One region of the Priestia sp. SIMBA_032 genome, then DNA from elsewhere that is predicted to be linked to it. Evidence: riboswitches for the same ligand, from Rfam matches in the RefSeq annotation. Region 1 holds a riboswitch; each other region holds the start of a gene.
What was found. A riboswitch is a leader RNA that binds a small molecule or an ion and turns the genes downstream of it on or off. The one in region 1 is predicted to bind lysine.
Positions count from the first base shown of each region.

Region 1 (7,969 bases):
GAGGAACAGCTGACCATCTAGATGGCTGTTCATTCAGCTGTTGTTCGTATAGCCGTTCATTTGGGTAAATATGCTCTTCCATAAAAGAGTTCAATTCTTTTTGCAGCTTCACTACTTTGTCAGAGTAAGAAAAATACACGGCGGTCCCTCGCTTTCATTTACTTACTAACCGGTTGGTATGTTACATATTCATCATAAATGAAGGAAAATAATTCAGCAAGATATTTTTAGAAAAATTCTAAATATTATATTATTTAGGGATAAAAAAAGAGAGGTTTTAACCTCTCTTTTTACGCGGATGTCATTTCCTCAAATACGGCTGATACCTTTTCGAACTCATCATCATCTTCAATTGAAGACCATTCACCATCGTCTTCAATTTTTAAAAAGAAAACATCAATTTCTTCTTCTGTTTCAATTAAAACTTCTTCCACAAACGCAACGGCAATATAATCGTGCCCTTCAATCGTCATTTTTCCAAGCACTTCAATATCTTGCTCTTGATCATTTTCATCTAAAATTGTAAAAATCTCTCCCGTTTCAATGCGTTCCATCTTATTCCCTCCTATTTTAACCTCATTATTCGTTCACTAACATGTATTCCCCTTTAGAAAAGGTTTCATGCTTATAAAAGTAGAATCTACTTTTTAAAAGGCAAAAGAATGTCTACGGTAGTTCCTTTTCCAAGTGCACTTACAAAGTTAATTTCTCCTCTATGTTCTCGAATGATCTTATAGCACACCATCAGTCCAAGCCCCGTGCCTTTCTCTTTGGTACTATAAAAAGGTTTTCCTAAATGCTGCATTCGCTCCTGCGTGATGCCTGGCCCCTCGTCGCTAAACCGGATAACAAGGTTCTCTTGATTAAATCTTTTTAGCTGAATCGTTACAGTTCCTCCACTTGGCATAGATTCGACTGCATTTTTAAATATATTGCTAAACACCTGTTTTAACTGGTTTTCTTCGCATAATACGAGAGGAAGCTGAAGATCTATCTCTTTTTTTACGTGAATTTTCTCTGTAATCCCCTGCACCTCAGCTAGCTTTAACGTATTCTCTAAAATATCTTGGACGTGTTTGTCTTTGTAGGTTTTCGCCTGAGGCTTTGCAAGGCTCAAGAATTCATCGGCAATCAATTCAATTCTATCTAACTCATGATTTATCATTTCTACATAGTAAGGCTGACCGCTCGTTTCTTTTAATAACTGCATAAATCCTTTTACCGCCGTCAGAGGGTTTCGAATTTCGTGAGCGATACCCGCTGCTAACTGTCCGACTAAGGAAAGCTGAGCGGATTCACGCAGCAATTTTTCAGTTTTTTTACGTTCTGTAATATCCCGAAACAAAACTTGAATGGCCTGCTTTCCCATATAGGGAATAGGAAAGGCAATGGTTTCGGCATCAATTGTATGACCGTCTTTATGAATAAACTTTTCCTCCTGCAGATCTACAGATTTATTTTCTGTTTTCATTCGATAAATTCGCTGTTTTACAACATCATAGTAATCAGAGTGAACAAACTGATAAACACAAGCTCCTAATATGTCCTGAGGATTCTTGTATCCTAGCGCTTTGGCTCCTGCAGGGTTGATATAATCAATTTTCCCTTCACTATGAACGATAATCGCTTCCGGGGATAACTCAATCAAACTTCGGTAGCGCTGTTCGCTTTCTTTTAAAGCCGTCTCGTCCTGCTTGCGCGATGTTATATCTCGATAGACAAAAGCAATGCATAACGGCCAATCATTCATATTTTCAACGCGGAATAATGTGACGCTTACATTAATTAAATGACCGTCTTTATGCTGTCTAACCGTCTCGAATTCCGTTTTCGATTCACCTGATTGAATAGTCTTATGAAGTTCGCACACTGGCTCCTTTAAAAACGAAGGTATAATCGGAAGAGGCTTTTGATAAATTTCTTCAAACGTCCAGCCAAATGTATTCTCAAACGCAGGGTTCACTTGAAGCGTTTTACCCTCTAAGTCAACGATAGCAACAGCATCTGCGTTATGATAAATAAAAGGCTGAATCTGTTCTTTTTTCTCCTGATAACTAGTTATATTCACGCAATGTCCCATAATTTCAGGCTTTTCTGTGTAAGATAAAGGGGTTAAGTTTACTACATAGCGTTTATCATTTATTTGAAGCTCGTACATAAGCTTTTTCTTTTTATTTAGCGCTTCGAAAAAATGCTCATACGAGACCCATTCTTCTAGAGGTATTTTTTGCTCAGAAACGCTTTCTCCTTGATACATAATGTAAACAAGATGGTCGCCTTTTTGTTTGTAAGCAAATATGATTCCTAGATCCTCAGCTGAATGATTTTCTGCATGTAATCGGACTATTTTTTTATTTTCGTTCATCGTTCATATTTACCTACCCCTCACTAGCATCTTTCCTAATCGTTCTCATTCTCCTAATTTTACATGAGGTGTTTAAAATTTACTAGATAAAGAAGCGGATATTTTCCATTCATTCACATAAAAAAAGCGCCTGTATAGGCGCTTTTTTTATGTGAATAAGAATTACTTTGAATGATGCATTTTATGACAGTGACGCTTCGGGACAAAACCATTTTTCTCCATATGCTGATAGCGATTTTCCATATGTGAAGAAATGTTTTGACTCTCCGTTTTGCTTAGCACGCCGTACTCCACATATTTTGAAAGTATTTCTTTCTTTTTTGCTAGCATTTCTTTATACAGAACGGATAATTCCTGCTTTTGCTGAGACGTCAGCTGCACGTCTTTTGTTTCTGGCTGAGGATTGTTTTCCGCTAATACAGGCGTCGCGCTCATAAATAAAAAAGCTGCTGCTGCACTTATCATAATCTTTCGCAAACAATCTACTTCCTTTCATCATATAGTAGTTATAGTTTGCGAACTTCTATTTGTTTTCATTCATTCTGTTTGCTTAAGACTCGATAGCTCCTCTTACATCATAGTCGCTAAGATCAATTTCCATTTCCATTTCAAGTGCTAATTTAGCAAGCTCTGAACCAAGATAAGGGCCCGACGTTAAGCCTGAAGCCCCAAGACCATTTGCTACTAGTATTCCTTCATAAGCCGGAAGAGCTCCAATGACTGGCAAGAAGCCTGGAGTAAATGGTCGAAATCCTACCCTTGTTTCTAAGACTGTGCTTTCTGTTAAGCCGGGAGCAATGGATAAGGCCTTTGAAAAAATTTCATGAAGCCCCCCAGCCGTTACTCTCAAGTCATAACCCGTGTCGTTTTCATGTGTTGCTCCTATGACAATTTGACCTTGTTCAAACGAAAGAATATATTGGTCGCTTGGAGGCATCACAACGGGCCAGTCTTTGGTATCTAAATCTGGAAGATGCAAGTGGACAATTTGCGCTTTTTGAAAGCTTGCTAAAAATTTCACTCCAAGAGGCTCTAGTAATTGATTTGCCCACGCTCCTGCTGTCACGATTGTTGTACTTGCTAGAAGGGTTTGTCCATTTACGGAAACGCCCGTTACTCGATTATTTTCATAAAGAAGTTCTGCGTTTCCTTCTATTGTTTTTGCACCGTTTTTCTTCGCTGCATTCACAAGTGCATTTCGAAGAGCTCTTCCGTTAACGCGAGCGGCTCCGCTAATATGAACTGAATTGTATTCTTCGGAAAGAACCGGAAACAAAGCCTGTGTTTCTTTAGCTGATAAACGTGTAATCTCGCCTATTTCAGGAGCTTCTTCCCGACGCTTATATGCTCGTTCTTCCATTTTTTTAAGCTTTTGGTCATCAGTATGTAAGCTAATTGCTCCTACTCGCTTATATCCCGTATCCGTCTCTCCATCTTCTTCTAATTGCTGAATTAATGTTTGATAGTACTTGGCGCCGCCTTTTGCTAAGCGGTACCATGCTTTATTTCGACGCTGCGAAAGCCATGGACAAACAATTCCTGCTGCTGCATCAGTAGCTTGACCAGCATCCTTGCGATCTATCAATGTCACATCTGCTCCTGCTTTTGCTAAATGATATGCTGTAGAAGCTCCAAGTATCCCCGCTCCAACTACGATGTATGTTTTCATACCAAAACACCCTTTTCTTTCTTCTAGTATTCTCATGCTATATGTATGCAATTTTAGCATAGCAAAAAAAGAAGTCACATACTAGGCGAAGCTATTTTGAGCTTATTTTTACGTCTTTCTGCCTTTAACATATAGCTCCTTTCATCTCATAAACAAAAGTGTTAAAAGTTCCTTTACGGAGATTATAGCAGGATGAAGAAAGCTATAAATAGTGGTAGTACGTCTTTAACGCTGTTTCTTACGGCTTTTCTATTATAGTTTCTGAATAAAAGCAGAGAGAATAAAATTTCTATAATATGTAAATAAAAAGAAATAACTATTATTTTAAGGAGAGCGTATGCAATCTTCATTTGTATTATTTTTTATCATTCTTGGTTTGCTATTTGGCAAGTGGCGAAGATATCAAGAATACTATCCTACTTTGCTGTTTTGGGTCACGGGAAATTTGCTTTATGAAGTGCTGCTGTTTCATCACCGTGTATGGGTATTTCACCCTGTTGGTATTGATCACCTTTTTCTACCCGATCACCTAATGGTCTCCCTTGGAATAACCTTAATTATTTATCCGTTTGTCATACCGGTATTTTTAGGAAGGCTGCCGCTGAATGTAAGCGGCCGACTGTGGTGGATTCTTTTGTGGGCGCTTTTATTTACTGTGATTGAGTTCATTGCTTATGTTAATCACAGTATCACTCATCATTATGGATGGTCGCTGCTGTGTTCTTTTCTCTTCAATATTGTCACGTTCTCACTTTTAGTGATTCATCAGAAGACAGCTCTTGCTGCTTGGATACTATCTGGAAGCTTCATAGCTTTTTTATTTATCTTCTTTGATATTCCTATGCCTTAATTTTTCATTGACTAGACGGAGGAAAAGGAAATATAATAGGAGTTACATTTAAATATAATTTTCCTCTCTGAGAATAGAGGTGCATGAAATCAAGAGTCACTTATTGGAGACTAATGGAGTCTGTGAAGATAAGTAAAAGGGATTTCGTGCCGAAGTATATAAACATCCATTGTGTTCATATACTGGTTCAGTATTGAATAAATGCTGAGCTGTCACAAACCATTTGGTTTGTGGAGAGCTATTGAAGAGATGTTGATGCCTAGAATATAATAATACTTTATTATTATGAAACCAAGACGCGTGAACATCACTTCACGGGTCTTTTTTGTGTTTTTCTACTGACCATCAAAGTTATAGTTGAATGATTTAAATGGAGGGATACGGATTATGTACTTACATGGAACGAGTAAAATTAACAGCAGCAATCATTTAGAAATTGGGCAGTGCGATACGGTCGAACTGAAAAAACAATACGGCACTCCCCTATACATCTACGATCAAGAATTAATTGAGACGAAATGCAAGGCCTTCCATTCAGCCTTTCAAAGAAGCGGATTTTCATATCAAATCGCCTATGCAGGGAAAGCGTTTCTTTGTATGGAAATGGCTAGCCTTTTAACGAAGCTTGATATGTCATTAGACGTGGTCTCAGGAGGCGAATTGTTCACAGCGCTTGAAGCTGGATATCCAGCTGAACGCATTCATTTTCACGGAAATAACAAAACCATTGAAGAAATTGAAATGGCTCTTGATGCGAATATTGGCTGTTTTGTTGTGGATAACTTCACCGAACTTGAAGTCCTGCATGCCTTAGCAGCTGAGCGCAAACAGAAAGCATCTATTCTTCTGCGTGTTACTCCAGGGATTGAAGCCCACACACATGAGTATATTATGACCGGACAGGAAGACTCCAAGTTTGGATTTGGTCTTTCCAATGACCAAGCTATGAAAGCGGTAAGTTCTGCATTAGAAAAGCCTTACTACGATCTTTTAGGCATTCATTGTCATATTGGTTCGCAAATTTTTGAAGTAGACGGTTTTTCTCGCGCCATTGATATTTTAACTGATTTCTTATTCAGTATTCGTGATAAAATGGAGTTTGAAGTAAAAGTTTTAAACGTAGGTGGTGGTTTTGGTATTCGTTATACCGAAAGCGACTCTCCTCTTCCAGTTGAGTATTATGTAGATGCACTGACAGAAAAGCTAAGCCGCACGTTAACTGAACAAAATTATACTCTTCCAGAAGTCTGGATTGAGCCTGGAAGAAGCATCGTAGGAGAAGCAGGTACAACGCTTTACACAGTTGGCTCAACTAAGGAGATTCCAGGTGTACGTAAATACGTAGGAATTGACGGCGGTATGACCGACAATATTCGTCCTGCCCTTTATGATGCAAAGCATGAAGCTGTCTTGGCTAATAGAGTGACGGATAAAAAAGATGAAACGGTATCAATTGCGGGGAAATGCTGTGAATCAGGAGATATGCTTATTTGGGATATTGATTTACCGCGCGTTAATCAAGGAGATTTACTAGCAGTATCCTCTACAGGTGCCTACAACTATTCAATGGCTAGCAATTACAACCGTATTCCGCGCCCTGCTGTTGTATTTGTGAAAAATGGAGAAGCTCGTCTTGCTGTAGAGCGAGAAACATACGAAGATTTGGTGCGTAAAGATGTAAAGCCAGTCGTTACTACGTATGCAATGAGCAAATGATAGCTGTTCTTGCGTAGTAAAGAAGCTATTGTTGTTTGGAGGAAATCTAACTATGGTTTTAAGTGTATTTAAAACGTACAGATCATCGCTTATTCTGCTTCTCGCTATTTTAATTGGCGGGATAGCAGGATATGCTATCGGGCCTGATGTGGCAGTCGTAAAGCCCTTTGGTGATTTGTTTCTTAATCTAATGTTCATGATTATCGTTCCCCTTGTCTTTTTTAGTGTTGCTTCGGCGATTGCAAACATGAACGAAATGAAACGTCTTGGTAAAATTATGCTGGGTATTGCCGTTGTGTTTGTCGCCACTGCTGCTGTTTCAGCCGTTCTAGGCTTTTTAGGCGCCTCACTTTATAATCCACTGCACAACGTAGATACTTCTGCCATTAAAGAATTAATGGGTGACAGTGAAAATACAGCTGAAAAAATGACCCTTTTAACCCAGCTTGTTAGTACATTTACTGTACCTGATTTTGTTCAGTTATTTTCAAAAGAGCATATTTTACAATTAATTGTCTTTGCCGTTATTTTCGGTATTGCTACAACGATGGCTGGTGAAAAAGGACAGCTTATGGCGAAATTTCTGACTTCGGGTCAAGAAGTATCGATGAAGGTTGTTAAAATTGTGATGTACTATGCTCCAATTGGTTTAGGATGCTATTTTGCTACTGTAGTAGGAGAACTTGGACCAAAGATCTTACAAGGGTACGCTAGAGCATTTATTCTTTACTTATTAATTGCAATCGTTTACTATTTTGGTTTCTTTACGCTATATGCATGGATTGCTGGCGGTAAAGCAGGAATTAAGCTGTTTTGGAAAAATGCAGCTGCTCCTTCTATCACCGCTATTGCTACCTGTTCTTCTGCTGCATCTATTCCAGTCAATTTAGATGCAACAAAGAAAATGGGTGTGCCGCTGGATATTGCTGAAACGGTGATTCCACTAGGAGCAAACACGCATAAAGATGGTTCTGTTATCGGCGGTATTCTAAAGATTGTTTTCTTATTCAGTTTGTTTGGCAAAGATATGACGTCTGCTACGAGTATTTTGAGCATATTAGGCGTAGCCTTTTTAGTTGGAGCCGTAATGGGAGCGATTCCTGGAGGCGGTATGATTGGCGAAATGTTAATCATTACAATTTACGGATTTTCTCCAGAAGTCCTGCCTATTATTGCGGTCATTTCAACGATTATTGACGCCCCTGCTACGCTCTTAAACAGTACGGGAAATACAGTAACAGCGATGCTTGTTACAAGGTTTACAGAAGGAAAAGACTGGATTAACAAAATTATCACCACCGATAAAGTCGCCTAGCAAAAAAGCAAAGGGAACAGTCTTAGTGACTCTCCCTTTGTTTTTTTCGTGTGC
Region 1 covers NZ_JAWRXD010000003.1:280,830-288,798, forward strand. The annotation lists gene SB717_RS11575 (acyl-CoA dehydrogenase) at 1-139, opposite strand, end outside; gene SB717_RS11580 (DUF1292 domain-containing protein) at 291-554, opposite strand; gene SB717_RS11585 (PAS domain-containing sensor histidine kinase) at 641-2,365, opposite strand; gene SB717_RS11590 (YckD family protein) at 2,528-2,842, opposite strand; gene SB717_RS11595 (NAD(P)/FAD-dependent oxidoreductase) at 2,916-4,034, opposite strand; gene SB717_RS11600 (CBO0543 family protein) at 4,372-4,884, shown strand; lysine riboswitch at 4,951-5,133, shown strand; gene lysA (diaminopimelate decarboxylase) at 5,272-6,600, shown strand; gene SB717_RS11610 (dicarboxylate/amino acid:cation symporter) at 6,653-7,915, shown strand.

Region 2 (7,969 bases), 200 kb from region 1:
GAACTTGTTTGGCTGCCATTCGTTCTTTCATTGACTCAGCGCTAACTCCCGCTAGCTGATCTCCAGAACGCTCTTCGTTTGCTTTGGCCATGATTTCTTTTAAGCTATAAAATGAAAATGTTTCTCCTAACAATCGGGTAGTTTTAAACATCTTTTCCTCCTTGTATGTTCAGTGGATTATGATGAAAAAGCGAGCGTTTTAACCGAAACAGAGATTGCCTCTCCAGCTACGGGTAACCCTAGATCGATATAATCTCCGTGGGTAAAATCAATTTGATCTAAACAAATAATTTCTAATTCTTTCTTCTGTTTGGCTAGTGCTTGTCCTAAAGCTTTTGCAATATCTTGCTCGCATAAAACAACGAGGCACTTAGCTCCCTTAAAACAAGCAATGAATTCAGCGCTTATTACTTTTGCTAATTCTTGAAGCATCTTATAGCTGCAGTAAGGAAAATGAGATAAAGCAATAGCAGCGGGAGGATCTTCTGCACTGAAAACAGTTGAAGCCTGCATACATGCCGTTCGAGCTCTTTCTTGAAACAGCTGCGGATTCCACTCATCCTCTTGCTGTACGGGTATTTCTATGATCGGAATATTTTTCAGCGGCAGCCGTTTAGACCCAATGTATACGGTTGACCCGCTAACTTCTGTATTTTGCATGCCGGCTCCAATGACAGTAGCGCGCGTTGTTTCAGCGGCTTGAGATACCTGTATGGATTGAAAGTGATACGCTAGCAGCGGACCGATATCTCTGTGTATGGCCACTTCCTTCACTGTTTTTGGCTTATGTTTCTTCATCATTGCTCCTATTCCTCCTGAAACCATGATTGTTTCCGGTTGGATAGAAGATCTTATATGAAGAGAAACGAGCAGCGAAGAGGTTTGAGTCAGTGCTCTTACATAATTCACGGTTTCTTCAGCTAGCAATTGACAGATAGAAGAGAGTTTTTCAAATGTTGCTTTTTCACCTTCATACAGCATCAAAGAATTATTTTTTAAAAATTCAGTTAAATAAGACGAAACGTAGGTAACAAGACCATCTGAATTCAGACGAATTAATCTTCCGCCTACATGCAATGTGAATGTCTCTATCACTTTGCCATTTTGACATAAAGCGATGTTAGCGGTGCCTCCCCCTACATCGACATTGGCAATCACTTGATTTGTTTCAAGAGAGCGTTCGATTGCTCCCGATCCTTTTGCTGCTAACATTCCTTCTAAGTCAGCACCAGCTGTTGCAACAACAAAGTTCCCAGCGTGTTCAGCTAGATAATGAACGATACTCTCTGCATTTTGCTTCCGAGCCGTTTCTCCTGTAATGATCACAGCGCCTGCCTCCACTTGATCTAAGGAGATCCCTGCTTTTTTGTATTCTTTTTCTAGTAATAGCATTAACCTTCGGACATCGATTTCAACCTCGTTTACCATAGGTGTTGTATAGATGGAACTTGCATACGTTACGCGACGATCAATAATTTGACAGCCTGGCAGCGTAAACTGATTTTGTTGATTTGCTATTAACAGCTTGCTTACAATCAGTTTTGTTGTGCTTGTTCCAATATCTAACCCTATGCTCATCATCCATTTCTGTAGCATACGATCAATCCCTTATCTCGTTTGAATATGGTGATTATCATAAAACATTTTTTTGAATATTTCACTAACTATGTTATCAAACCTGACATGCTTTTGTGTAAACAAAGGTGACAAATGACAAAAAAGACTAAACCTTGGTAGATTTAGTCTTTTTTATTATGAGTGTGATTTAGTTACAATCATTCTTGATGCCGATGGAATTAATAGTGAAAGAATGATTAAGCAGGCTATTAATGACCCTACCATTGAAATTCCGTTCATTGAAAAAGAATACCACAGAGCGGACATTCCCTTTGGCGCATATGATCCCCAAAAAATAATACCAGCAATAAAGTGCCAGAAATAACGTGCGAAGCTGCCGATAATAAGGGATAGAACAATTAAAACAAAAGCTTTTGATCTGTTATTGTTAGCTAAATTTGTTTTGATAGATTGTGAAAAAACACCTCCAAAACCTATAAAAGCAAAAGCCACAATATATTCAATAAACGTTTGCAGTGCTGTTAAAATATAAGCCGTCCCTGTTGCTAACTGCAAAAGCCCCCATAATAGACCAGATAGAGCTCCGCCTTTTACTCCCCAGCGAAAGCACATAATAAAAATGGGCACCATGGAGAACGAAATACTCACAGCCGTTGCAATCTTAATGGAAGGCAAAAGATCAAGTAAAAGTGCTAATGCTGCAAAAATAGCTATTTCAATTTTAGCCTGTAAAGGTAATGCCTTATTCACGTTTCTCACTCCTGTTTTTGAATCATTCATATCAAACGGTTTACACAGGAGTAAGCAAATATATGCTACTATTCCCACATTCCTACGCTAGCGTTAACTAACAGGTTCGAAGGGTCTGAACAATTTGTTCACTCTCAGCACGGCGGCTCCCCCTGTGGTACGTTCGGATATTTATGTATTATGAAGACACTATTTATTATACCATATGTCACAAAATAGATTCGAGAGATTTCAAAGATGTTTCTATTTTCTGAATCTATTTTTTATAATGACAATCGTTTTAGTATTTGATATACTTCTTTTATGTCAATTGAATATAAAAAACCCTCATCCTAATCGATGAGGTAGAGGTCGCAGTTTTTAATAGTAAAGTAACGGAAATGCAGAGAACATTGAGGATGTTGCTTGAAAGGAAAAATTGCCGAAGTTTAAATCACTTCTCGGTTGATTTAAGCTGGGGCTGTCTCCGAACAGGAACAGAACTGTCACATCATGCGAATGATGTGAAGAGCTATCTTCACGGAAGGTTGACGCGGTTTTCAGATTTAAAAGCGCGCACATATACTGCGGGCTTTTTTTATGTTATCCCGTCTCTTTCCGTACATTCGAAAGGAGTATTTATCTATGCAAGAGCAGCAAGAATTAAAACGTGGGTTGAAATCTCGCCACTTAACGATGATTTCATTAGGAGGAGCCATCGGAACCGGTTTATTCCTAGCAAGTGGTGGAGCAATTCACACAGCAGGACCTGGGGGAGCGCTTTTAGCTTACGCGATCATTGGCGTCATGGTTTACTTTTTGATGACCAGCCTGGCGGAGCTCGCAGCTTATATGCCTGAAGCCGGTTCGTTTAGTACGTATGCGTCTCGGTTTGTAGATCCATCCTTTGGTTTCGCTCTCGGCTGGAACTATTGGTACAACTGGGCTATTACGATTGCAGCTGAATTATCCGCTGGAGCCCTTATTATGAAATTTTGGTTCCCAAACTCTTCCTCTATTTTATGGAGTGCCCTCTTTTTATTAATTATGTTTGGGCTTAATTACCTTTCTGTAAAAGGATTTGGTGAATCGGAATTTTGGTTTTCGTTAATTAAAGTAATAACGGTTATTATCTTTTTAGTTATTGGTATTATGATGATTTTTGGTATCTTTAACAATGAAGCACCGGGTTTTAAAAACTTCACGCTTGGTGATGGACCTATTCACGGTGGATTCTTTACGGTATTAGGTATTTTTATGGCTGCTGGTTTTTCATTCCAAGGAACAGAGTTGCTTGGAGTCGCAGCTGGAGAAAGTGAAGATCCGGAAAAAACGGTTCCTCGCGCAGTTAAACAAGTCTTCTGGCGCATCTTGTTATTTTATATTTTAGCTATTTTTGTTATCGGGATGCTTATTCCATACACAGCGGATTCCTTAGCAAGTGATGATGTGCGAGTAAGTCCGTTTACTTTAATATTCGAACGAGCGGGTCTAGCGTTTGCTGCATCAGCTATCAATGCCGTTATTTTAACAGCTGTTTTATCTGCTGGTAACTCAGGTATGTATGCTTCTACACGTATGTTGTGGAACTTAGCGAAAGATGGAAAAGCACCGAGGTTCTTAGCAAAAGTGAATAAACGAGGCGTTCCGGTTAATGCTTTAATCGCAACGGCACTTGTCGGTACACTTGCATTTGGTGCTTCATTTTTTGGAGATGGTGCGGTATACACATGGTTACTTAACGCTTCTGGTATGTCTGGTTTTATTGCTTGGTTAGGAATTGCGATCAGCCACTATCGTTTTAGAAGAGCATTTGTTGCTCAAGGTCATGATTTGAGTGAACTTCCATATCATGCAAAACTTTTCCCATTTGGCCCTATCTTTGCCTTTATTTTATGTGCCGTTGTTATTTTAGGCCAAAACTATTCGGCGTTTATGGGTGACTCGATTGACTGGTACGGTGTACTTGTTTCTTATATCGGACTGCCTTTATTCTTAATTGTTTGGTTAGGATACAAATGGACGAAAAAGTCGAAGCTTATCTCGTTAAAAGAATGTCAAGTAACAGTGAAAAAATACGAATAAAAAAAGCTCTCTATTCTTTTGAATAGAGAGCTTTTTTTATATGAGCTGATCAGCAAAATGAAGAGATATATAGGCGGGTTGGTTTTTCATAACAAGCATATAACCTTTGAGGGGGCGATTATGGTAATCAGCAGCTTCTATATAATAAATATGCTGAATCAACCTGCTTAAATGAGTTACAAAAGATGGAAGTTGGTGATTAGGAATGGTTTGGATGTAGTCTATGATTTCTTGTTTCGTCTGAAGGCCAGAATGGGTACATTCTAACAGATGAAAAAGCGGATCTGCTGCTATAGTAGATAGTTCAGAATTGTGTTTGATTCTATTCAGCTGGATATGCAGTTCTTTTTTGGACCATCTTTTCGGCACAGCTCTTAGATGTTGATACTGAAAATGTGTATTCATGATAGCTAACACCTTTCGTATTAAAATAATAAAACAACTTATTATTTTAATAACCTTTACACATGAAACTAAAACGTTACAATGTGTAAAGGTGTCATACATCTTATAAAATAAGCTGATAAAAAAGCACATCTTGCCACTGATCAAATTTCCAGCCTACTTCTTTAAATTCTCCGCAAAACGTAAAATTAAATTGCTCATGCATTTTGATACTGATATCATTCCCTTTTGTAATTCCTGAAATGACAACGTGATGGTCGAGTTCTTTAGCCAATTCCAAAATGCGCTTCATAAGCTGTTTTCCAATACCATGCCCTTGTTGATTTTTATCAATATAAATCGATAGCTCTACTGTTTGAATGTATGCTTCTTTATCTCGATACGAGGAAAGCGAAGCATAGCCCGCTACTACTCCATCTTTTTCTGCAATAATAAGTGGAAAAAGATCATTGCTAATATGATTATTAAACCAGCCCCTTCTTTGTTCCACTGTTACAGGCGTTAAGTCAAAAGTAGCAGCACTTGTTTGAACGGACTGATTATAAATTTCAACAAGCATAGGTAAATCTTCTTCTTTAGCATAACGAATGATCATATGTACAAACTCCTTATAGTATAGAATTATCTTTATTTTACTTCTTTTAAGAAACATAATCTACATAAAAAACCGATGTGCGCATGCACATCAGTTATGATTTTGAGCATATTGAAAGGTTTGAAGAACTTGAAGTGTCTCTTTTGTAGAAACGACCGTTGCAAACTCTCCGTGCAAGGAAGACAGTGCGAATGTATGTACATCTTCTGCACACAGCTTTGTTTTCCCATCGTAGGACGTACAATCAAAGCAAGCCGTTGCATCGTTCACAACATACGTCCTATACCCTAGATTTCCAGCCATGCGCGCAGTCGTAGAGACGCAGTGATTAGTAGTTAGTCCTATTAAGATAAGCGTATCATAGCCATTTGATTTTAAATAGCTATCTAGCTCTGTTCCAATGAAGCAGCTGTTCACGTGTTTGCGAATTAAGTATTCGTCTTCTTGTGGACCAAATCCTTCTTTGAACTGAAATCCCTTTGAACTTGGGTGTAAAGGAGAATCTGGATTTTCTGATGCATGCTGCACGTGAATGACAGGATAGTCTTGACGCCTCCATGCTTGCAGTAGCGTCAGCATATTCTTTTCTGCATCTAAATTGTTTCTTTCTCCCCACTCGGGTGAATAAAACCCTTCTTGTACATCGATAAGCAGCAACACTGGCCGGGAACGTAGCATAAGCATCATCTTCTTTCGTCTTTATTTTAAAATGGAAATAACGTATGTGCATCCATCAGGACCGGCTTTTGAAGAATGAACCGTTTGTTTCGGTAAATGTATCCGATCTCCTGCCTGACATAGAACCGTATCACGTTCAACTGTAAAGTAAATAGATCCTTCAAGTATATGAAGAATTTCATCAGTTGGATGCGTATGAGACGGATGTGTTTGAAAAGCAATATCGTGCTGTACTTCAACGTATCCAGTATACGCCGGAAGCAGCTCTTTAATTACTTCTTCAAACTTTCCGCCAACTCCTTTTTTAATAGAGGCTTTTTTTACGTCCATGCTGCTCACTCCTTTTTAATTTGAACGGACACTGTCCTGTAGTATAGTTATTATCGTCGTGTAAAAAATATTGCTTCCACTCTCGGTTTTCCTGCTGCCCATACCAGCCTAACTCGGGGTGAGCTGATACGTCATCATATGTTTTTAACCGATCGCGAACGACTTTTTGTACGTGCTTCCCTATTTTTGAATCCCCTGTCATACCTTCAAACACCCACCGCGGCTGAAATGTAATCATAAATCCTCTGCTCTTACGGCTTTTACGTAAAGAATGAGCAGGCGTATTACAGACGACAAAAATAGGTTCTCCGTGAAAACAAAACTCCCATAATGCATCTTTCGGGTCTTTTGGAATGTCTTGCGGCCATTTCTTTTGATCAATTTGATGAAGAAACGTCAGCGTATCCCAAAACATCGTTTCGTACTCTTCCATTGAACGTTCTTTATGTTCAGGCTTAAAGAATAACACAAAGGATGTATAGCGACCTATGCTCTTAAATGTATCTATGTATTCTCTAAGTGCCGACGCTGCATGCCTAATATCTTGATAGTTGTAAGGAGTAGTCACAAATGAAAAACGCAGTAAATCTTTTTTAAAGCCTTCTACCCCTAATATACAGGGAAATGGATTTTCTTCTGATAATATATCGCTTTGGAAATATTGAAAAGCATCTTTTCCCCAGAACGGGACATGCGTGGACTCTAAAATTTCATTAGCTCGAAAAAGCATTTTTGATGCCATTAAAACCCTCCTTATGGAAATCAACGTTACATGTGTATTAAAAAAAAAAAGTTTATGAGTATTTTTAACTAAATGCCGCTTCTAAATTATAAAACTCTAATCTATATATATATAAGCTACTATTGGACAAGTTAGAAAGGAGGCTGTGTTCGTGGAGTGGTTTTTGATTGCTATAAAACAAATAATTCTAGGTATTAGTCTCGCAGCACCGGTAGGGCCAATTAATATAGAAATGATTAAAAGAGGTCTGACAAAAGGATTTTGGGCTTCTTGGCTAGTTGGTTTAGGAGGCATGACGGCCGATATTTTATTTATGCTCCTCATTTTAATAGGGTTAACACCTTTTGTTCAGATGCAGGCTGTTACTGTTGCACTGTATGCAACTGGCTTTGTCATGCTCACATTTATTGGCTTTCAAAGTATGAAACAAGCTGTCTCTCGTTCCTTTTCAGTAGATATAAATACCCCCCCTGCTAAAAGAGATAAGTCATTTTTTACAGGTTTCTTCATTGCTCTTATGAACCCTTTAAATATTGTGTTTTGGTTTGGCGTATTTGGGTCAAGCTTAAGCGAAAGCCTCCAAAGTCAAACGTGGCTATCCGTCTTTTTTCACAGCTTCTTTATTATTTTTGGCATCATTCTTTGGAATTTAAATATTGCGAGCAGCATTCATTTCACAAGAAAATTTATCACGCCGAAGCTTTTTCGCCTCATTACGTTAGGTGCTGGTTTTTTACTTTTTTTATTTGGCTGCCAATTCGGTTTTAAATGTGTATCCTTACTTATGGGCTGAGCTTTTAGCGATGAGTTCAATAAGGGTGTCATTT
Region 2 covers NZ_JAWRXD010000003.1:77,577-85,545, reverse strand. The annotation lists gene SB717_RS10590 (ethanolamine ammonia-lyase subunit EutB) at 1-151, opposite strand, end outside; gene SB717_RS10585 (ethanolamine ammonia-lyase reactivating factor EutA) at 178-1,596, opposite strand; gene thiT (energy-coupled thiamine transporter ThiT) at 1,753-2,358, opposite strand; TPP riboswitch at 2,391-2,491, opposite strand; lysine riboswitch at 2,666-2,850, shown strand; gene SB717_RS10575 (amino acid permease) at 2,953-4,392, shown strand; gene SB717_RS10570 (hypothetical protein) at 4,429-4,797, opposite strand; gene SB717_RS10565 (GNAT family N-acetyltransferase) at 4,901-5,392, opposite strand; gene SB717_RS10560 (cysteine hydrolase family protein) at 5,483-6,070, opposite strand; gene SB717_RS10555 (cupin domain-containing protein) at 6,092-6,400, opposite strand; gene SB717_RS10550 (YqcI/YcgG family protein) at 6,375-7,142, opposite strand; gene SB717_RS10545 (LysE family transporter) at 7,294-7,935, shown strand; gene SB717_RS10540 (alpha/beta fold hydrolase) at 7,921-7,969, opposite strand, start outside.
Region 2: linked by a shared signal. The riboswitch ahead of SB717_RS10575 (amino acid permease) and the one ahead of lysA (diaminopimelate decarboxylase) in region 1 are both predicted to bind lysine.

Region 3 (7,969 bases), on a different contig from region 1:
AGTTTTTTTATATTAATATATAAGGGGAAATTTAGAACATTTAAGCTTAAGCTCTGTATTTTTTCAGATCCAAGATACACCTCATAAAAATACAGTTATATTTCATTTATTATTTCAAATTATAAGTAATCGCTTTCATTTTTCACTTTCCCGAAATCATTTGATAGGTTATAATAAATATCTACAAAAATATTAAATGATATGTAAGTAACAAGCAATTACACCCTTAATATTTAACTAAAAGAAAAACTCCCTTAAGGCATTAGGGGAGTTTTTCTTTTTTTATGTATACTATATAAGGGGAAATTCACCATAATAATAGGGCGAACTCACTTTTCAATTCTAACTAATGTTTTTTCCGGCATGTCAATATCATCAATGTCAAAGTAATGGATGTTTAACGTTAATTTCCTCTCTTGTTCTTCAGTTTCTTCCCCTATCCAACAACTATACAATTCAAAAAAGTCTCCTGACTTAAGGTAGCGGTCCATCAATTTGCATAGTGCAATTAGTTTCTCTTTTGATTCTTTACGCCTGCTCTTATTCATATATTCCGTAATTTCAATTCCCCAGTCACTTGCAACTTCATAAACATAAAGGGTAGTAAATTGGTGTTTCTTTATGTTCAATCGATTTCTTTCATCTGAAAAGCAACTGCCAATAGTAACTAAATCATCTAATTCCTTATTAATAGGTAATTCTACGTTTGAACCTATATAAGTAGCTAAACTCATTTGTATTCACTCCATTCCTCATCTAAATAACTAATTAAGTTTTGTGAAACTAACCTAGGTTGTTAATCTCCTAAGAAATACATTCTGTTATCAAAAAGGTTTTTCACTAAACTCTATTACAAATACTCGAGTTTTATTCAAGGTTTACTATTATTCTACTTAATATAGGAGTCGGCTACGAAATGTTTATATACCTGTAAATAGGGGATTTATCATATAAGAACATTGATACTTAATTGGAAGGAGAATGAAAAATGAACAATAATACTGAAACCGTCGAAAATAAAGTAGAGGATAAACTAAATGAAATGAGTCAAGAGAAGAAAGACAACATCCTTTCTAGTTTTAACGAATTTAAAAGTTACTTAGGAGATAAAGTCACAAAAGGTGAGAAACTAGGGTTAAATGATAATCAATTAGCTCTAGCAGCTAAAAAAATAGCTGACTATCTCGCAATCCATGAAGAGCCACAAAATGAAGAACAATACTTGTTACATGAGTTATGGAAAGTTGGAAACGAGGAAGAACAACATCATCTTGCTCATATGCTTGTTAAATTAGTCAAAGAATAATCTACATCAATTATAGATTGCTTTTTGCCATTATTTATTTAGGGGTTCAAATGCATTCAATCAATATAGCAAAGAGCCACTTGCGTAAAACAAGTGGCTTTTTATAATCGTTATGTGTCAGGTAATATCGTTACAAAATTAAGAATAAGCCGAAATCGAAATATGCTATCTGAAAACCTTTCTATTGTTAACTTAATAAAAATGTATAACTACAGAAAAGAAATAAAGGTCGGTTATTTTCTTCTCTTTTTATTCATTTTCTTTAGAATCTTCTTGATAATGCTCATTTAAGTATGGGTTCTCTGTCGTAGCAAAATTAACGGATTGAAGGCTTGTTTCAGGGTCCATTCCATAATAGCCTTTTAGTTCCGCATTTTCTAGCTCGCCACTTCTGAATTGTGGTTCTTTTTTCTCTTTCATGCTGCACCTCTTTTTTCTTATAAATAAAGCTTAGAGAAATATGGTATCAGTTATTCGGTTCTATTTGGAGATGGAAGAAAAGAATGCGAAAATTCCACATTCTTCCTTTGTGGCTTTTTATTTTTCTTCTAAATCAAGGACTGGAACCATACGGTCTTCATCATGTGTTCCTCTCGCATGAACGGTAGCCATACTTGATGTTTCATCTACACTTTTAATCCAAATAGGAACTCCGTGGTAATGAACATCAATTTCCTTGGGTGAAGAAAGAATTTGCTTAGCTCGATTTATTTCCATATTATCACCTCATTTTTTAGTATGTCCTTAGATGTGTTAATTAAAAGATAAAGCTATATTTCCTCAACAAGAATTTGACTGCATGCTATGCTCCATCAAAAATTAATCTATTCTTTAGCTTTACATGAAGCAAACATCGATGGGTTTACTTATGAAAATTCAATTTGAGTTTAAAGTGCTAAATGCTATAGAAGAAAAAGGGGTAAAATGCTACACTGGTCAGTGCTTAATCGGAGAATTCAGACATATTATTAAAGCACGTTATGATGAAAGTGTGTGTGCATCTGATTACAATCAACAATTATGGAACATATCAGTTCTACATCAGACCTTTATTGAAATTGAATCGGCAAGCTTCATCATGAAAACGGAGAAAAGTATACCTAGTTTCCGCAAGGTTTACGTTGGGAAAACAGCATTTTTTCCAGTAGTGGGATTTTTTCTTTTTTAAGTATAAATCTAAGAAAATAACACATACTATAAGCAATCCACCGTTCCCTTTGTAGGTGAATGGTCTCTCCTTTCAGTACAGAATATTTTCGAAAAGCACCCTCTAGGGGTGTTTTTGTTTTTTAAAAATGTATAATTCTGGAGGTTTGACGCAATATTTATAGAGGGAGAGTGCTACTTTTCCTTTACTGATGTGTCATATTTTTGATCCATGTGTTACTTCAAAAATAGAAGGAGAGGGATAAATGTGGAAGAATTAAGACAGTATGTCGATGTTGTTAAGAAAAATATTGAAACGATAAAAGCTCCTGATTACGAAGGAAAAGGAAGAGATTTAGAAAATCAGCAGGAACAACTAGAGCAGTATGAGCGATACCTCAAAGCAGAAAGCATCTCATCTGAAAGTTTTGATCGAATTGTGGATGCTGCTGTAGGTTATGCCTCTGAAGACATTTCTTTTTCAGAGCTGGAAGACATGTATAATCAATTAACAAAATAGTACTTTCATAACCATAACGGATAACGGATAACTATAAAAAACGAGCACGTACTGTAACTAATCACTTTGTTCCTTTTGATGACGAATCGTTTCTTCTGTAATATGTTAAGTTTACAAAAAACATCTGTCTTCACAGGTGTTTTTTATTTTGAGAAAATATATTAATTTGTATACAAACTAAGTTTTATTTTACTTCCAGTAGGGAAATAAAATAGTAAATTAAAGCTGAGAGGATGAGGGATTCATGATGGAGATGGAGGTAAAGAACCTTCAAAGGTCAGAACCTAAATTTAGAAAGGCTGAATCAGAATACTTAAATAAGGCAATCGAAGAATATTTCGCTCGTCGTACATATCATAATGCACCAGTAGTTGATGCACTTCGATATGTACTAACGATTGATAATCAAAGGGAACGTTTAGAAAGTGCCGTTGAACTTTTTGGAGATAATATCAAAGAAGTAAATAACCAAGATATTATAAACTATTTAAATCAATGTAGATGTTATAAGGAAATAAGAGATATAGTCTAAATTTGATGCTATCTTATGAAAAAATTTATTGTTCATAAATAACCAAAAGGAGATTGGAGATATGAACTATAAACAAAAGGATTATTATATTAGCGCAAAAGAAAACGAATATTATAAAGTACTAAATGTAGTTGAGTATATGTTAGAGGAAGCAAAAAGCAACAATAAATATCCTATATGGGGTGAAAAGCTAAGAACTGAGTTAAAAGAAAGTGCTGGCAACAATCTTACTCCATGGCATTTTAATACAATAATATCCGTACTTTTAGATTACGTACCTGATGAATTAAAGAATAAACCTAATGCTAAGTCACTCTAAGCGGGTGGCTTTTTATTATATGTACACTCTATAAATTCAAATATATAGCGGATAGCAAAAAGAAAGGTAGACTGCTAACATGAATGATATTGAGGTTGTGAGCTTGAGTCAATAATTTGGACACATCCTAGTTTAGGGACTCAATTATATAATATCCGTGAAACTATACTTAAATGATTCTTGCGTGAAAGGAAATTTACTGTTATATTAAATTCAATTAAATATTTTCTTATTTCAATATTTTTTGAAGTGAGGATAGAGGTGCAAAGATCATAAGTATACAATTTGAGGAGAATGAGATCCAATGACAATTGTGGAAAGGGGTATTTGCCGAAGCCAAAAGAATCTCATGTTCTTGAAGCTGGTTCTGCTGTTGAATAAATACAGAACTGTCATATAGGAAACTATATGGAGGGCTATCTTACGCACGGAAACTATTTTTGATAAATATTGTTTCTACTGCAGCAACGAATCCCTCGTTGCTGCTTTTTGCGTTTCTTATGAATGGTCCTGACCCCTCTAATTTTAAAAATTTTATAAAGGGTGTGTAGTTATGAATTTTGGCCAAGTATTAACAGCAATGGTTACCCCATTTGATCAGAATGGCGAAATTGATTTTAACGCGACGAAAACGTTAGTTGAGCATTTAATTACAAATGGCACAGATGGCTTAGTTGTAGCTGGTACAACTGGAGAGTCTCCAACATTAACCACAGAAGAAAAAATTGAATTATTCAAATGTGTTGTAAAAGCTGCTGCTGGAAGAGTCCACGTCATCGCTGGAACTGGCTCAAACAACACGCAAGCTTCGATTAGCTTAACGAAACTTGCAGAGGAAACAGGAGTCGATGGTATTATGCTCGTTGCTCCATACTATAATAAGCCGTCTCAAGAAGGCTTGTACCAGCATTTTAAAACGATTGCGGAATCAACCTCTCTACCAGTTATGCTTTATAATATCCCAGGGCGAAGCATAGTTAACATTTCTGTTGAAACAATTGTTCGTCTATCAGAGATCCCTAATGTTGTGTCAATTAAGGAAGCAAGTGGCAATTTGGATGACATGGCAGAGATTATTAGCAAAACACCTAGCGACTTTACACTATACAGCGGCGATGATGGGTTAACAATACCAGTATTAGCAATTGGCGGGACAGGAGTTATTTCAGTTGCTTCCCACATCATTGGCAATGATATGCAAGAAATGATTAATGCCTTCAAAAATGGCGATGTCCAAAAAGCTGCTGCTATACATCGCAATCTGCTTCCAATTATGAGAACATTATTTATTGCGCCAAGTCCTTCGCCAGTAAAAGCTGCATTAAATTTAAATGGAATACAAGTTGGCGGTGTTCGTTTGCCAATGGTTCCTTTAAGCAATAAAGAGCAAAGTGCACTAGAAAAAGTTCTGCAAACTAGCGGCATTAACGTTACCTGTTGAAATAAATAAAAATAGATTAGAAGAGAGAGCATAGCTAAAACGACCGATTCAATCGATGCATTAAGGCAAGGTTGGTGCCCAAAGCTCAAGATGGATGAATTATCATTTAGCTAACTCCTAAAAATAGAAAAACTCCCTTAACGCATTGGGGGAGTTTTTCTGTTTTTTCTATGTATGTATACTATATACATCTTCAGTTGCCATACAGAGGGAGACCTATTTTACTATATGTTCGTTCTTCTGTCGGTATTAGTGCAAAAACTTATATCTTAGTCAACACGATTCCGCATAAAGTAAGAATAATTCCTATTAATTGATATTTTTTAAGTCTTTCTTTAAAGATAACTAAGCTCCCAATTAAAACAACAATACAATTTAAACTAATGATTGGATAAACCACACTGGATGGACCTTCCTTTAGGGCGAATAAATAACAGCTGTAACCAATCGTACTTAATATACCAACTAGTATACCTATCTTTATTTCAATTTTATGTGCAGTTAATTTTTTAAATTCTTTCCGAGCTAATAAACTTAAATAGACAGCTCCTCCGCCATACATTGAAACAAGCATTTCACCCATGCTAAAGTGCTGATACGTGCTGAATTTCATAATAATACCAACTGTTCCGATAGATAGAAGAGCTAAACAGCAGCTCAAAATCCATAATTTATACTCTATGTGTGCCGTTTTGTTTGGTTGATACTGAATAATACAAGCTGCCAATATAATAATGACGATACCAATCCAATTTGTTAAAGGAATGGATTGAGGAAATAATAAGGATGTAGCTATAACAACAATGACTGTATTCATCGCAATAATGGTAGATGTAATACTCGCAGGTCCTTTCTCAAAGGCTTTCGACATTTGGATATTGCCATTGGCATTTAAGATACCGATTAGTGCCCCCGTTAAAATAGGTAAAATGTGAAATTCAAAACTTCCTTTAATAAGAGTAACTAATAAGAGGATAAAAAAAGAAATCCAATAAAAGAAAAGTTGAATACACACTTTAGATAAATGTTGAAGAGCACCCCATTTAAATAAAGTATTGTTTACTCCGAAGCATACAGCTGTCCCTAAAGCAGATATAAACCATAACATAGTGTGTAATTCCTTCCTAGTAGTTTTTATACTACTAAATTATACAATTTATATAATAGTTTTAATATTTCAATTTAATGAAAATTAGCTTCGGATAACTCTTTTGTAAAAGTATAAAGATGAGAAGTATAAATTTATTACGAACCAACGGGTTGTGCTCTTTTATTAAAAACTCGTTTCCTGTCATTCTTACACCTTTTTACTGTCCAATAAAATGCGATGAATTTTTCAAATCCATTCACCATTTTCTTCTCATTAAAACCTAAAGCTTTGTATCCTAAAACTCAAATGGACGTTTTAGAAGATGAGGTGCGGGAATCAAGTGAAGTAAGACAATGATTAAATAAAGGAGGAGTTGCTATGAATATAACAGAAGTGATGACTTCTAATATTGAGACAGGTAACCTTAAAAGTTCATGTGGTGAGGTAGCTAATATGATGAAGAATGTAGATGTAGGAGTTATTCCAATTTGTGAAAATGATAAGCTGATAGGCCTAATAACGGATCGTGATTTAGTCGTCAAGGGATTAGCTAATAATTTTAATACGAATACCCAAATATCTGAAATGATTAATACTGATGTTATTACCGGTACAAAATACATGTCTGTAGAGCAGGCTTCAGATCTCATGTCTCAGCATCAAATACGCAGACTTCCTATTGTAGAAAACGGAAAACTCATTGGAATGGTTTCTCTGGGAGATTTAGCGATAAGTAATACTTCAAATAAAGAAACAGGAAAAGTTCTTGAGAATATTTCAGCTCCTGCTGAGCTTAATAAATAAAAAAAGCCCTTTTTGTACTTCATCTTATAGATAAGAGCAAGCTGATTTTTATTAGCTTGCTCTTCGTTTATACATAACAACACATGACTATTACAGCTTTTAAAGATCTTGTATTCAATAGCTCCAGCAGTTTGTGGCTTTCTATAGAATTAGCCAAGTTTAAACCCATTTTCGTCCTAGATTTTTTTATCATTCATTTTTTATATCCACAAAAAGCTGCCCATTTAAAAAACTACAATATAAAATACGTTTCACGTCTTTGTACCCTCTTTTTTTCAATTCGTTGAAAAGCCAAGAAGAATTTTTATTTATTAGATTTAAATGCTTTTCTTGAATGATCCCATCAATAACAAGGGGAAGTAAAAATACAGATCCTGATTTATCTTTGCTTTCTGATTTTTTAAATACAGATAATGTACCTGAAGGCTCTAATATCGCATAATCTACCTCACGGATATCTCCTATATTTTTATCCCGCAGTTGTAAAAGCAAGTCGTCCAAATTATAACGTGATTTTTTCATTTGTTTTTCATCAATTTTTCCTTGTCTTATTACAATAATAGGTTGCCCATCTAGTACTCTGCGTAACTTTTGACTTTTTAATTGGATATAGGTAAGCCCTATTTGGATAAGTGTTAATATAAGAATAGGTACAAGTTGATGTAGTAAGGACTCTCCCGTATCCTCAATTGCAACCACTCCAAGTTCACTTATCATAAGCACAACAACAAGATCAATGACATTTAGCTGATTTATGCCTCGTTGGCCAATAAAACGAAAAATAATAATAATCACAACATATAATAATACT
Region 3 covers NZ_JAWRXD010000001.1:87,420-95,388, reverse strand. The annotation lists gene SB717_RS00445 (hypothetical protein) at 330-734, opposite strand; gene SB717_RS00440 (DUF3243 domain-containing protein) at 989-1,306, shown strand; gene SB717_RS00435 (hypothetical protein) at 1,556-1,726, opposite strand; gene SB717_RS00430 (H-type small acid-soluble spore protein) at 1,844-2,023, opposite strand; gene SB717_RS00425 (hypothetical protein) at 2,175-2,474, shown strand; gene SB717_RS00420 (YnfE family protein) at 2,721-2,972, shown strand; gene SB717_RS00415 (hypothetical protein) at 3,217-3,504, shown strand; gene SB717_RS00410 (hypothetical protein) at 3,566-3,823, shown strand; lysine riboswitch at 4,072-4,250, shown strand; gene dapA (4-hydroxy-tetrahydrodipicolinate synthase) at 4,377-5,264, shown strand; gene SB717_RS00400 (DMT family transporter) at 5,527-6,372, opposite strand; gene SB717_RS00395 (CBS domain-containing protein) at 6,733-7,158, shown strand; gene SB717_RS00390 (DUF421 domain-containing protein) at 7,348-7,969, opposite strand, start outside.
Region 3: linked by a shared signal. The riboswitch ahead of dapA (4-hydroxy-tetrahydrodipicolinate synthase) and the one ahead of lysA (diaminopimelate decarboxylase) in region 1 are both predicted to bind lysine.